Regions from separate parts of the Xanthobacter lutulentifluminis genome, predicted to be linked through region 1. Evidence: predicted binding sites of a transcription regulator. Region 1 holds the regulator's gene; the other holds the start of a gene.

Region 1 (7,197 bases):
CTCTCCAAGCGAGAGGCCGGAGATATGGGAGGAGTTGATGGTGGTGAACTTCGTGAAGCGTGTTGCCCTGGGTCTCGTCGGCGCCGCCTGCCTGGCCGCCCCGGCGCTGGCGGCCGATCCGACCGGCCTGTGGCAGACCCCCTCGCGCGGCGGTCAGGTGGAGATTTCCAAGTGCGGCGCCAGCCTGTGCGGCCGCCTCATCTCCTCCGAAGGCCTGAAGGCGGACCCTGCCCTGAAGGATGTCAACAATTCCAACGCCGGCCTACGTGACCGTCCGCTGAAGAACCTCACCATCCTCACCGGCTTCTCCGGCGGCCCGAAGGAATGGACCGGTGGCAGCATCTACAATGCCGAGGACGGCAAGACCTATTCCGGCTCGATCACGCTCGACGGCGACAGCACCCTGAAGCTGCGCGGCTGCGTGGTCGCGCCCCTGTGCAAGACCCAGACCTGGACGCGCCTGCGCTGACCCTCCGGCCCGCACCGGGGAGTGGCCGCCCGGGAGCCAAGCCTCCCGGGCACCAGCCGGAGCGCGCACGGAGCGCGGGCGGATGCGGTGAAGCGTCCCCACCCCTCCAGCGCGGTGGACATGGCCGGCGCGCGGCGCCATCTTCCCGGCTCCGACGACTCTTCCGGGGCCTCTTCGCGCGCCATGGCCAACCTGACCCACATCGACGAGCAGGGCGCCGCCCGCATGGTGGACGTGTCCGACAAGGCCGCCACGGTGCGCGAGGCGCTGGCCGAGGGCATGATCGCCATGGCGCCCGAGACGCTGGAGCTCATCCTGTCCGGCAATGCCAAGAAGGGTGACGTGCTGGGCGCGGCCCGCCTCGCCGGCATCATGGCCGCCAAGCGCACCCATGAGCTCATTCCCCTCTGCCACCCGCTGATGCTCACCAAGGTGGAAGTGGAGATCGAGCCGGCCCCCGCCCTGCCCGGCCTCAGGATCGCGGCGCGGGTGAAGACGAGCGGACAGACCGGGGTGGAGATGGAGGCGCTCACCGCCGTCTCCGTCGCCTGCCTCACCATCTACGACATGGCCAAGGCGGCCGACCGCACCATGCGCATCGAGGGCATCCGCCTGCTGGAGAAATCCGGCGGCCGCAGCGGCGATTATCGCGCCGGACCCGCCGCCGGCTAAGCCGCGGCCATCACCACAAGACCAGCCACGGGGAGACGGCGGCAATGGCGCTGATGAGCGTCGAGGAGGCGAGCAGCCTCATCACCGAGGGCGTCCTGGCGCTCGGCGTGGAGGAGGTGCCGGTGGCGCAGGCCGCCGGCCGGGTGCTGGCGCGCGACCTGCCCGCCCGGCGCACCCAGCCCCCCGCCGACATGTCCGCCATGGACGGCTACGCCGTGCGCGCGCCCGACATCGCCGCCACTCCCGCCACCCTGCGCGTCATCGGCGAATCGGCGGCCGGCCGGCCGTTTGCCGGAGCGGTCGGGCCCGGCGAGGCGGTGCGCATCTTCACCGGCGCGGTGGTGCCGCCCGGCGCCGACACGGTGGTGATTCAGGAAAACACCGCGCGCGAGGGCGATGTCGTCACCACCACAGCTCCCACGGCGGCCCTGCGCAACGTGCGCCGCACGGGATGTGATTTCTCCGCCGGCACGCCGGGCCTCACCGCCGGACGGCGCCTGACCAGCCGCGATATCATGCTGGCTGCGGCCATGGACCATGCGACCGTGCCGGTGGCCCGCCGGCCCCGCGTCGCGCTGCTGCAGACCGGGGACGAGCTGGTGCTGCCGGGGCAGGGCTCGGGCAGCGACAGCGAGATCGTCGTCTCCAACGCCTTCGGCCTCGCGGCGCTGGCGCGGCAGGCGGGGGCGGAGGTCGAGGACCTCGGCCTTATCCGTGACGATCTTTCCGCCATCCGCGCGGTGGTGGCACGGGCGCTTTCCGGGGCGTTCGATCTGGTGGTCTCCTCCGGTGGCGCCTCCGTGGGCGACCATGACCTGGTCGGCCCGGCCCTGCGCGCGGAAGGGGTCGACCTCAGCGTCCACAAGATCGCGCTACGTCCCGGCAAGCCGTTGATGTTCGGGCACAGGGGCGCGGTGCGGGTGCTGGGCCTGCCGGGCAATCCGGTGTCCTCCCACGTCTGCGCCATGGTGTTCCTCGTGCCGCTGGTGCGAGCGCTGCAGGGTGATTCCGCGCCGGGCCCGCGCACCCTGCCCGCCCGTCTGGCGGTGGACGTGCCGGCCAACGACTGGCGGCGCGATTTCGTCCGCGTGCGGCTCGATCGCGATGTTTCCGGCGCGCTCGTCGCCACGCCCTTCCCCTCGCAGGACAGCGCCATGCTGAGCGTGCTTGCCGCTGCCGATGGCCTGCTGATGCGCCCGCCGCAGGCGCCTGCCGGGAAGGCCGGCGACCCGTGCGAGATCATTCCCTTCGACGACTGAGGCGATCTTAACTGTGCGTTCACCCCTTGCGGAACACAAAAGGAACAGATAAAGACTGTTCATGATTTGTTTCGCGCCGCGGCCGGCGCCGGCAGGGGGCATGAGATGCTGACGCGCAAGCAATATGATCTGCTTCGCTTCATCCATGAGCGGCTGAAGGAAACCGGCGTTCCCCCTTCCTTCGACGAGATGAAGGAGGCGCTGGATCTGCGGTCCAAATCCGGCATCCACCGCCTTATCACGGCGCTTGAAGAGCGCGGTTTCATCCGTCGCCTGCCCAATCGCGCCCGCGCGCTGGAAGTGGTGCGCCTGCCGGACAGCGTCGCCCCTGGCCTTGGCGCGGCGCGCGCTTCCAATCGGGGCTTCTCGCCTTCGGTCATCGAGGGCAGCCTCGGCAAGGTCCGCCCCGCAGCGGAGGATGACGAGGCCGGGCCCGTCGTCACCGTTCCGGTCATGGGCCGCATCGCCGCCGGCTCCCCCATCTCCGCCATCCAGTCGCGCAGCCACACCCTCAACATCCCGCCCGAGATGCTCGGCAATGGCGAGCATTTCGCCTTGGAGGTGCGCGGCGACAGCATGATCGAGGCCGGCATCCTCGATGGCGACACGGTGCTGATCCGCAAATGCGATTCCGCCGACACCGGCGACATCGTGGTGGCGCTGGTGGACGACGAGGAAGCCACCCTCAAGCGCCTGCGCAAGAAGGGCGCCTCCATCGCCCTGGAAGCCGCCAACCCGGCTTATGAAACCCGGATCTTCGGTCCCGACCGGGTGCGCATCCAGGGCCGGCTCGTCGGGCTGATGCGACGCTATTGAGTTTCGATCTCCTGCCGTTGAAGCGGCGGGCGGGCGAGACGGGGTGAGAGGCGTCGCGTGCCATGCTCAACGGGGCGCGTCCTGTCGGAAGCGCCTCTCACCCCTCCCCCCTATTCACATGAGTCTGCGTTCAGCCCTGTCCGTCCGGTTGCGGAGGAGAACGCATGCGCGGCCATCTGCAGTGGATCGGTGCCGGCCTTGCACTGCCGGTGCTGCTCATCCGGGTGCTGGTCACCGTCGTATCCGCCGCCCTTGGAGGTGCGGTCGGTGGCAGGGGCTCCTTAGGTCCGTTCTTGGGTTCAGGGTGCCCGGGCGTCGGTCTCCGATGGCGTGTCGGTCGCCGGGGAAGGCTCGTCCGGTTCCGGGGGAAGACGCGGCATCCAGGGGCGTTGCGTTGCGGGTCGGCGGGTCGGCTCCATGTGCCATGCCCCGTCGCGATGGTGGAGGGCGACGGTGCCGGTGCGCGACAGGGTTTCCGGGGTGAACACGCGCGCCGGGCACTCACGTGGGGGCGGGTCGCGGGTCACCACTACCGTGGCCTCGAGGCAATCGGCCTCCAGCCCCTCGGCGCGGCGCGAGATGGCAATGGTGCCGCCGCCCGGAAGGGGGGCCGTGCAGCCGAGCGGGTCGCAGGTGAAAAGCGCCTGCAGGCCGGCATCGGCTGCCCGGCGGCGGTCGCCCTCCCGCGTCAGCCATTGCTCCGCCGTCAGGCGCTGGGCCCGCGCGTCGAGAATGGAGAGCCGCCCGTCCGGGCCGCGCACGGCGACGGTCCGGGCATCCGGCGCCACCAGCACGTCGGGCCGTGGCGCCGGGCCAGACACGGCGAGGGCGAGGGCCGCGGGTACCAGCGCTGCGGCCGACAGCAGCCCGCGCAGCAGGCACAGGCACAGCAGGGCGAGGCTCATCAGGGCCAGTGCCGGAGCGCTCACGAGATCGGCGCGCAGGTCCGCCCCCGGCAGGGCGGCGACGCGATCGGAGACGGCGACCATGATGTCGATGCCCTTGCCCATGACCGGCCAGGCCACGTGGTCCCAGCCGAACGGGATCAGCAGCACCCCGATGAGCCCGAACGGCATGACGAGGAAGGACACCGCCGGCATGGCGGCGAGGTTGGCGAGCAGCCCGTAGGGCGCGAGCCGCTGGAAGTGGTAGATGCCATAAGGTGCGGTCGCCAGTCCCGCGACCAGCGATGTGAGCGCGGTCCCTCCCGCCAGCACCAGCAGCCACACCGCCCCATGTCCCAGCCACCCGTCGGGCCGCGGCAGCGCGCGCAGCGGGCGCAACCGTTCATAGGCGGCGATCAGCGCGAGGGTCGCGGCGAACGACATCTGCGTTCCGGGGTCCAGGACCGCCTCCGGCGTTGCGGCGAGCACCACCACGGCAGCGACGCCGACGGTGCGCAATGTCAGCGCCGGGCGGTTCATCAGGATGCCGGCCAGCACCAGGGCGGTCATGACGAACGAGCGCTGGGCCGGCACGTCGTTGCCCGACAGCACGAGGTAGGCGGCGCTCCCCAGCATGGCCACCAGCGCGGCGGCGGACTTGATGGGAAAGCCCAGCGCCAGTGCCGGCACCAGCGCCAGGGCGCCGCGCATGCCGGCGAACAGCGTTCCGGCCACGAGCGCCATGTGCAGGCCGGAGATGGACAGGATGTGGGTGAGGCCGGAGACCCGCATGCTCTCCTCGACCTGCGGAGCGATGGCGGAGCGGTCACCGGCGACCAGCGCCACCGCGATCTCGGCAGTCTGGCCGCCGAGCACGGCGCGGATCCGCCGCGCGAGCGCATCGCGCGCCGCGTCCACTGCCATGGCGACGCGGACCGAGAACGGCGGCTCCCCGGCGGTCGTCGGCTTCGGACGGCCGAGGCCGTAGCCGACGCCGCCGATCCCCGCGAACCAGGGCGCCCGGCCGAAATCGTGCGCCCCCGGCATGGCGGGGCCGAGCGGCGGCAGCAACTGGGCGAGCTGGCTGACGTGCGTGCCCACCTGCGGCGCCCAGCCGCGCCGCAGCGTCAGGCGGACACGCGCGGGGACCGGATCGAGCCCCCGCACCGGGCCGGGATCGAGCCGCAGCACGATGCGATCGCCGGACACGCGATGCTCCACCCGTTCCACGTATCCCGAGAGCCGCACGGGGGTCCGGGGCGGTTCGGCGATCTCGTGGCGGACCAAGGCGGTGCGCACGGTGCCGGTGGCGAAGCCGCCGGCCACGGCCGAAAGCGCGATGAGGACACGGAACGCTGCTGGCCGCGCTCGCAGCGCCATGGCGCCGCCCGCCAATGCTGCCACCAGCAGCAGGGTGGCGAACAGCGATGGTTCCTGCGCCGCGCCGAAATAGAGCAGGATGCCGAGCGCAAAGCCCACCGGCAGCCACAGCACGAGCCGTCCGGAATCCAGTTCTGCCCGCAGGTCAGCGCCCAGCCGCGCCGCGATCGCTGCGCCGAGGCGGGAGAGACCGAGCGGCGCGGTCCGGATGGCGACGGCGCGCGCGCCGGCAACGGCCGCGCGAGCCCGCGCCCGGGCGCCTTCCGCCGGTTTCCCCCACGCCATGCCCGTCCCCGCTCCGGGCAGCCGGCGCCACTCCGCCTGCCCGGGCCGCCCGCGCGCCGCCCCATGCGGGCGCGCCATGTTCCTTGTGCCGGACGCCTATGCTACACGGGCGCCGTCCAAGTGCCACGCCGTGCCGCGGCACGGCCCGCGGCCCTGGCCATCCCGCGTCCGCGCTGCTCCGCCGCCGTGTCCGCCCCCGCGGATCGTGCCTGTTCGAGTACCCCCATTTTCGAGCGCCCCCATGTCGCAGATCGTCACCCGCTTCGCCCCCTCGCCCACCGGCTTCCTGCATATCGGCGGCGCGCGCACGGCCCTGTTCAACTGGCTCTATGCCCGCCACACCGGCGGCAAGATGCTGCTGCGCATCGAGGATACCGACCGCCAGCGCTCCACCACCGAGGCCATCGACGCGATCCTGGAGGGCCTGTCCTGGCTCGGCATCACCTGGGACGGCGATCCGATCTACCAGTTCGCCCGGGCCGACCGGCACCGCGCCGCCGTTGAGGACATGCTGGCCCGGGGCAACGCCTATCGCTGCTATGCGACGCCGGAGGAGCTCGACGAGATGCGCGAGCTGGCCCGCAAGGAGGGCCGCCCGCCGCGCTATGACGGCCGCTGGCGCGACCGCGATCCCTCCGAGGCGCCGAAGGACCGCGCCCCGGTCATTCGCCTGCGCGCCCCGCAGGACGGCGAGACCGTGATCGAGGACATGGTGCAGGGCACCGTCACCTTCCCCAACAAGGACCTCGACGACCTGGTCCTGCTGCGCTCCGACGGCACCCCCACCTACATGCTGGCGGTGGTGGTGGACGACCACGACATGGGCGTCACCCACGTGATCCGCGGCGACGACCATCTCACCAACGCGGCGCGCCAGACCCAGATCTACCGCGCGCTCGGCTGGGACGTGCCGCGCATGGCCCACATCCCGCTCATCCACGGGCCGGACGGCGCGAAGCTTTCCAAGCGCCATGGGGCGCTGGGCGTGGATGCGTATCGCGACATGGGCTACCTGCCGGCGGCGCTGCGCAACTATCTGGTGCGCCTCGGCTGGAGCCACGGCGACCAGGAGGTGTTCTCCACCGAGGAGATGGTCGAGTTCTTCGATCTCGACCGGGTGGGCCGGTCCGCCGCCCGGTTCGATTTCCAGAAGCTGGAGAACCTCAACGGCCAGTATCTGCGGGCAGCGAGCGACGCCGACCTGCTCGTGGCCATCGATGCGCTGGTGCCGCATTTGCCGGACGCCGGGCGCCGGCTCGCGCGGATGACGCCGGAGCGTCGCGCCCAGCTCGCCGCCGCCATGCCGGGCCTGAAGGAGCGGGCCAAGACGCTGGTGGAACTGCTGGACAACGCCGACTTCATCTTCATGGAGCGGCCGCTGGCGCTGGACGACAAGGCCGCGGCGCTGCTCACGCCCGAGGCGCGGGCCCAC
Region 2 (7,197 bases), 1.4 Mb from region 1:
GGATCGCGCGAGGGCCGCGCGGTCTCCACCAGAATGCGCCGCACCGCGCCGTCCACCCGGAAGAAGGAGGCCTCGAACGCCCGCCCGCCGGCGCCGCGCGCCTCCAGCATGACGGCGAGATCCTCCAGCAGCATCCCGACCGTGCCCTCCACGTCCTCGATCCGCCCGATGGGCTCGGCGAAGCGCCGCTCGGCGATGCAGGCCGGCAGCGTGCGGCGTGGCACGATGGGCATGTCCTCCTGCCCCAGCGTGCGCCGCAGCCGCGTCAGGAGCGCCTCGCCGAAGCGCGCGGCGAGCGGCGTCCCGGGGCGCGCGGCGAGATCGCCAATGGTCCTGAGCCCCGCGCGGGACAGGCCGACCAGGGCCTGCTGCGGTGGCTCCAGCGCGGAGATGGGCAGCGGGGCGACATGTTCCGCCTCGCGTCCGGGCGGCACCACGCCGCCCCGGCCGCAGCGGGCGAGCGCGCGCGCCGCCTCGGGCGTGCCGGCCACCACCGCATGGAGCGCCAGCCCGTGCCGCCGGAGATGCTCCACCAGCCGCGTGCGCATCATCGCCTCGCCGCCGAACAGGTGGGCGCAGCCGGTGATGTCGAGCACGAGCCCGTCCGGCCCGTCCAGCCCCACCAGCGGGGTCCAGCGGTCGCAATCATCGGCGACCTGCTCGAGGAGAGCGGCATCCGCCATGGGGTCGTGGTCGACCACGGCGAGGTCGGGCACCCGCGCGCGCGCATCCGCCAGCGTCAGCCCCGGCGCCAGCCCCACGGTCCGCGCCCGGGGGGAGACGGCGGCCAGCCGCAGCGCGCCCTGCACCCGCTCGACGAACACCAGCGGCGCCGCCTCATCCGGCGTCACGCAGGGGCCGGAAGGGCGTGAGTGCTGGCGGCGCAGCCGGTCGGCCGGCAGGAACGGGAACCACAGCGCGAGATAGCGGGGCGATGTCGCGGAAGGAACGGCTGTCATGGTCCCACTCCAGAGTCCACATATGGCCGGAAAGGCCGGCGCGATGGCGCAGCAGCGTGACGGCGAAGGCCGGCGCCCCCGGCGCACCGGCCGCTAGCGGGCTGGAAACCACCGGCCGGACGAGCCAGCGGGTGACCGCGACGCTGGGCGCGGGCCGCGCCGTCATGCGCAGCAGGAAGAGGGGGACGCCGGAGGCGCGGGCCCGCAGCGCCAGCCGCCGCGTGGCCGTCAGGTCCAGCGCCTTCGGTTCTCCCCACGGCTCCAGCAGCACCGCCCCCAGCCCCGGACAGACCGCCGCGTCCCCGGCCGCGCGGAGCGCCTCCTCGGGATTGCCCGCGCGGATCAGGATGAGCCGCGACGGATCGAGCCCGAGGCCGAGCAGGCCGGGAGCATGAAGCACGCCGGCCTCGGCATCGAGAAAGCCCTGTCGCACCCAGACGATGGGCTGCGCGGCGTCCCGCGCGCCGCAGGCCCGCAGCGCCAGGGCCAGCGCGAAGCCGGAGGCGGCGGGGATGTCGGCGCCCTCGGCGGCATGGACCTCGTGCAGGGTCCCGCGCGCCAGCGCCCGCGACAGGACGCCGTCGGGGCCGGCGGCGCCCAGGCTGAAGACGGATGGGGCGCTGGGCAAATGCTCTGCCTCCAGCCCGGCGAGCAGTTGCCTCAGCGCGGAAACATCGTGTGCCGCGCTCATGATTGTTCCTGTTTTGTTCCTTCCAAAAGGGACTCAAACCGAGACGGGAGTCAAGCGTGCAGGGGCGGCCGGGACCGGTGTCCGACCGGGTCAGGCGGCGGGCGATTTGCAGGCGGATGCGCCGGCGCAGGGCGCGCGCGAAGGGGCGCAATGCCGTCCCACGGGAGGATCGGTGCGCGGCAATCCGTCCGCAGTTCCGGCCACGGCCGGCCGGAAGGTCGGCCCTCGATCTGCGCGCCCCGACGATCCGCGTCCCGTTCCCCGGGCGGCACCCGCGCAGCACGTCCGCAGGAGGAGCCGGCGGGTGCGATGAAGCCCCTGCCGGACGGGAGCGCCATCGGGCGGGACCGGGAGGGCCGCACGGCCGGCCTCCCGAAAGGAGACGGCGCGGCTCGATGCGCGGCAGGCTTCCATGCCGCCCATCGAGACCAGCATCCGCCCCCGGCTCAGCCTGCGCTGGCAGGCACCGGCGTGTTGAGCAGCTGCTGCTCCCACAGGAACGCGATGCCGCTGCCGCCGGCATGCTGCGTGATCACCTGCGTCAGCGCGGCGGCCTGGTCGGTCCGCGCCCAGTCGCGCTGCCACTCCGCCGCCAGCGCCAGCCAGGTCATCATGTTCGCGCCGGCCGCGATCATGCGCTGGATGGCGACCTGATGGGCCTCGACCGAAACACCGCCGCATGCATCGGTGATCACGGTCACGTCCCACCCCTCCCCGAGGGCCTGGATGGTGGGCATGGCGACGCACACCTCGGTCCACAGGCCGGCGATGACCAATTGCCTGTGGCCCGTGGCCTTGACCGCATCCACCACCTTCGGATCCTGCCAGGTATTGACGAGGGTCCGGTCGATGACGTCCTAGCCGGGGAAGACATCGGTGATCTGGGGGAAGAGAAGGCCGCCCCGCTCGGCGATCACGGTGGTCAGGATCGTGGGGACGCCGAAGGCCCTGGCGGCCTTGGCCAGGCCGGCCGTGTTGTTGATGACCATCTGCGGCTCGTGGCTGTTCACGTTCGCGAGCTGGTAGGGCTGGTGGTCGATCAGGACGAGGACCGAGTCTTCGGGGCGCAGGAGCGAAGCCAGGCCGTTTCGAAAGGTCATGTGCCATCCTTGCTGCCGCGTGAGGCGGCATGGGTTTGCGGAAGACATCCGTCAGGGCGACGTTGCCTGGAACAGGTTGCCGTTCCCGGTGACGCTGCGGCAGCACCCGCTCACGGCAAGCTGTGTCGCGCAAAGGGGAACGCCAGATGGACATCGAGGAGCTGCGCACCTTCGTGGAAGTGGCCGATGCCGGCGGCGTTTCGCCTGCCGCGCTGCGGCTCGGCGTCTCGAAGTCGGTGGTCAGCCGGCGGCTGGTCCGGCTCGAGGCGGAGCGCGGCGCCCAGCTTCTGGCGCGAAGCACCCGGGGCGCCGCGCTCACGGAAGCCGGGGCCACGTTCCGCGACTATGCGGCGAGGGTCTGCGACGAGATCGACTCGGCCCGGGAAACCATCCTGCCCTCCGGCGAGCTCCGGGGCCGGTTGCGCGTGGCCGTGCCGCTGTCCTTCGGCCCGACGCACTTCGCGCCCATGCTCGCGGAGATGGCGCGGCGCCATCCCCGGCTCCACGTCCACACCTGCTACAGCGACCGCTTCGTCGACCTGATCACCGAGGGGTACGACTGCGCGATACGCGTCGGGTATCTTCAGGACTCGAACCTGATCGCCAGGCGCATCGGAACCATACACGGGCAGCTGGTGGCCAGCCCCGCCTACATCGAGGCGCACGGGTCGCCCGAGACGCCGGACGAGCTCCTCGCGCACGAGGCTCTCATGCAGGGCACCGAAACCTGGCAGCTCACCAATGGCGACAGGGTGGTCACGCTGCGTCCGCAGGGGCGGTTCAAGGCCGACAACGGCACCGCCCTCGCCGCCGCGGCGGTGGCGGGGCTGGGCATCGCCTATCTCCCCGACTGCCTGATCGAGGGCTACCTCGCCTCCGGCGCGCTCCGGCCGGTCATGACGCGCCATCCGCCCCCTCCGGCCGGCGCATATGTGGTCCGCCCGCCGGGCCAGTATCCGGCGCGCAAGATCCGGGTCCTGACCGAACTGCTGATCGAATACTGCAATCCCGCTCCGGCTGGAGAGGGCGCCGGTCCCGGGGCAAGCTGAACCGCTCCGGCTTTCCCGGAACCGACAGGGCGGCCCCCTCGCCCCCTCCGCTGTTCGGGAGCGCGGAACGGCGCCTCCCGGCGCGCGCCCGGCGCCGCCGGTACGAGTGGCGCGTGGCCTCCCGCCTTATCCCGGTGTCCGGAAGTCCTCGCGCACGGCGCCGGCAAGGATGGTCCGGTGCAGGGAGCGGCCGGCGGGCGAGAGGTCGCGGCCGGCGCGCTTGATGAGGAACAGCTGGCGGTGCACGTGCGGCGCGATCAGCGGGCGGAACGTCAGGACGGGATGGCCCTCCTGCGGCCAGGCAAGGCTCGGCAGAGGGGCGACGCCCACCCCCGCCTCCACCATGGCCAGCAGGGTGGCCGGATGCTCCGCCTCGTGGTGGGGTGCCGTGGCCACGGGCAGGCCGCGATCCATCTCCAGCCGGATGCCGGTGCCGGCCGCCATGGCGATGAGGCCGGCCTCCGAGGCTTCCGCCCACGTCACCTCGCTGCGCGCCGCCAGGGGATGGTCGCGGCGCATGACGAGGGCGAAGGTGTCGGTGAGCAGGAAGGTGCTGTCCAGCTCCGGATCGTCGCCGGGCACGTTGGCGATGCCGAGCTCCGCGTCGCCGCTGCGCAGGGTCGAGATGATCTGCTGGCGCGGCGCCTCCCGCACGCTCACGCTCACCATGGGATAGGCGGCCTGGAACCGCGCCAGCACCGACGGCAGAAGCCGCAGCGCCACCGAGGGCACGCAGGTGACGGCCACATGGCCGCGCCGGTGCTCCTTCAGGTCCCGGAGGTCCTGGAGCTGGTGCTCGAGGTCGCCCAGCACCCGCTGGATGCCGGGCAGGAAATCGCGCCCCACGGCGCTCAGCTGGACGCTGCGGGTGGTGCGGTCCAGCAGGCGCACGCCGAGCTCGCCCTCCAGCTGCTGGACCGCCTGGCTGAGCGCCGACTGGGAGATGCCGAGGAGCCGCGCGGCACCGCTGAAGCTGCCGCTCTGGGCGACGGCCACGAAGGCGCGCAACTGCCGGAGATTCAGATTCATCGTCATTGCTTATAAATATATCTATTTTTCCCGACTTGTTAATAAGACTTCTCGATGCCAATATTTTAATCGTGATCAATAATTATGCACACGCCTAATCCGTGCGCATAGGACGGCGCGGCACACGCGCCGCCACCTTCCTTCCGAGAGGCTTCTGGCATGGTCATGGATCGGCGCTTCCTCCTGAAACTGTCTCTCGCGGGCGCGGCGGCCGGCGCCTTCGGCCCGCTGGGCACGGCGCGCGCGGCCGGCACGCCCGTGGTCATCTCCGAGGCGCTGCGCCTCGGCATGTATTCGGCGCTCTACGTGGCGGCCGACCGGGGGCTGTTCGCCAAGCACGGACTGGAAGGCGACATCTCCACCGCCGGCGGCATCGCCTTGCCCACCCCCATCCTGCTCTCCGGTCGCGCGCAGTTCGCGGTCACCAGCCCCGGCATGTCGGTCAATGCGGCGCGCGAGGGCGGCAGGCTCAAGAACATCGCCAAGATCGTCGGCGGCGTCTCCATGTGGGCCATGGCGCGGCCCGACAGCCCGATCCGGTCGGTCCAGGATCTGCGCGGCAAGACCATCGCCACGCTGAAATTCCCCTCCTCCACCATCCAGGTGCCCACCTATGCCATGAAGACCATCGGCGGGTTCGACCCCAAGGAGGCGGGCGTGACCTTCCTCGAGCTGCCCGCCGGCGCTCAGGCCGCCGCGGTGAAGGACGGCCGGGCGGACGTGGCCACCGCGTTCGAGTGGGACATCTCCATCGGCGCCGAGCAGTTCGGCCTGAAGCCGGTGCTCTCCTTCTCCGACATCATCGGCCCGCTCGCCTTCACCACCGCCATGGCGAGCGAGGACTACATCGCCCAGAACCCCGCCATCGTGCAGGGCTTCTGCAACGCCATCGCCGAAGCGCAGAAGCTGATGCACGCGGACAATGCGGCATTCACGCAGGCGGCGGAGAAATTCTTCCCGAAGGTCGCGCCTTCCGTGATCGCCAATGCCACCCGGAACTTCTTCGGATCGCGCACCGCCATTCCCAGGAACCCGACCATCTCGAGCGAGGACTGGACCCGCGCCATGGAGCTCGAGGCGGGCGGCGGCTCCATCAAGGCGCCCCTGCCCTATGCGCAGATGGTCGACAACTCCTTCGCCCTCAAGGCGGCGAAGGATTTCGGAGTTGCCGAATGACCGTCTCCACCAGCTATCCCCCGTCCCGGCGCACGGTGACCCTGCCCGCCCGTCCCGAGCCGCTCACCCTCGCCGTCGAGGAGACCGCGGTCATCGTGGTCGACATGCAGAACGCCTATGCCTCGGAAGGCGGATACCTCGACCTCGCCGGTTTCGACATCTCCGGCGCGAGGGGGGCGATCTCGGCCATCGCCGAGACGGTCGAGGTGGCGCGCGCCGCCGGCGTCACGGTGGTCTTTTTCCAGAACGGCTGGGACAAGGACTATGTGGAGGCGGGCGGCCCCGGATCGCCCAACTGGCACAAGTCCAACGCGCTGAAGACCATGCGCAAGCGCCCGGAGCTGCACGGCACGCTTCTGGCCAAGGGCGGCTGGGACTATGCGCTGGTGGACGCGCTCACCCCGCAGCCCGGCGACATCGTGGTGCCGAAGCCCCGCTATTCCGGCTTCTTCAACTCGCAGTTCGACAGCATCCTGAGGGCGCGCGGCATCCGCAACCTCGTCTTCTGCGGCATCGCCACCAATGTCTGCGTGGAATCCACGCTGCGCGACGGCTTCCACCTCGAATACTTCGGCATCCTGCTGGAGGACGCCACCCATCAGGCCGGGCCGGACTATGTCCAGAAGGCCGCCGTCTACAACGTGGAGACCTTCTTCGGCTGGGTCTCCAACGTCGCCGAGTTCCGCCGCGCCTTCGCGCAGACCCCTCCCAAGCAGGATTGAGGCTTCCATGACCTCCCGCGCCATCATCCCCCCCGGCTCCGGAACGCCGCTCGCCCCCTTCTCCCCCGGCATTCTCGCGGACAACGTCGTCTACGTGTCCGGCACCCTGCCCTTCGACAAGGACAACAACGTCGTCCATCTCGGGGATGCCGCCGCCCAGACGCGCCATGTGCTGGAGATCATCAAGGGCGTGCTGGAAACCGCCGGCGCCTCCATGGCCGACGTGACCTTCAACCAGATCTTCCTCACCGACTGGGCCAACTACGCCGCCATGAACGCGGTCTACGCGGAATACTTCCCCGGCGAGAAGCCGGCCCGCTTCTGCGTGCAGGTGGGCCTCGTGAAGCCCGGCGCCCTCGTGGAGATCGCCACGACCGCCCACAAGCGGGGCTGAGCGGTGAGCGAGATGTCCGCTCCCCTCCCGGCTCCCTCGCGCGTGCTCCGGGGCGGCTGGCAGGTGCGCCTGCCCTC

Evidence for each region. Region 1 encodes LexA, which represses DNA repair genes until DNA is damaged. Its sites were predicted from a motif close to TGTTCNNNNTGTGTTCNG; they were not measured.
Region 2: V5F49_RS06640 (ImuA family protein) is a predicted target of LexA. The motif match lies at 1,654-1,671, and genes of this name have one in related genera.

Annotation. Positions count from the first base shown of each region.
Region 1 is NZ_CM195525.1:38,204-45,400, reverse strand. Features, by position in the region: gene V5F49_RS00270 (DUF2147 domain-containing protein) at 38-469, shown strand; gene moaC (cyclic pyranopterin monophosphate synthase MoaC) at 653-1,141, shown strand; gene V5F49_RS00260 (molybdopterin molybdotransferase MoeA) at 1,186-2,400, shown strand; gene lexA (transcriptional repressor LexA) at 2,506-3,216, shown strand; gene V5F49_RS00250 (ComEC/Rec2 family competence protein) at 3,516-5,765, opposite strand; gene gltX (glutamate--tRNA ligase) at 6,007-7,197, shown strand, end outside.
Region 2 is NZ_CM195525.1:1,480,610-1,487,806, forward strand. Features, by position in the region: gene V5F49_RS06635 (Y-family DNA polymerase) at 1-809, opposite strand, end outside; gene V5F49_RS06640 (ImuA family protein) at 838-1,650, opposite strand; partial or broken gene V5F49_RS06645 (hydrolase) at 2,097-2,750, opposite strand; gene V5F49_RS06650 (LysR family transcriptional regulator) at 2,897-3,799, shown strand; gene V5F49_RS06655 (LysR family transcriptional regulator) at 3,926-4,828, opposite strand; gene V5F49_RS06660 (ABC transporter substrate-binding protein) at 4,988-6,004, shown strand; gene rutB (pyrimidine utilization protein B) at 6,001-6,726, shown strand; gene rutC (pyrimidine utilization protein C) at 6,734-7,120, shown strand; gene V5F49_RS06675 (ABC transporter permease) at 7,133-7,197, shown strand, end outside.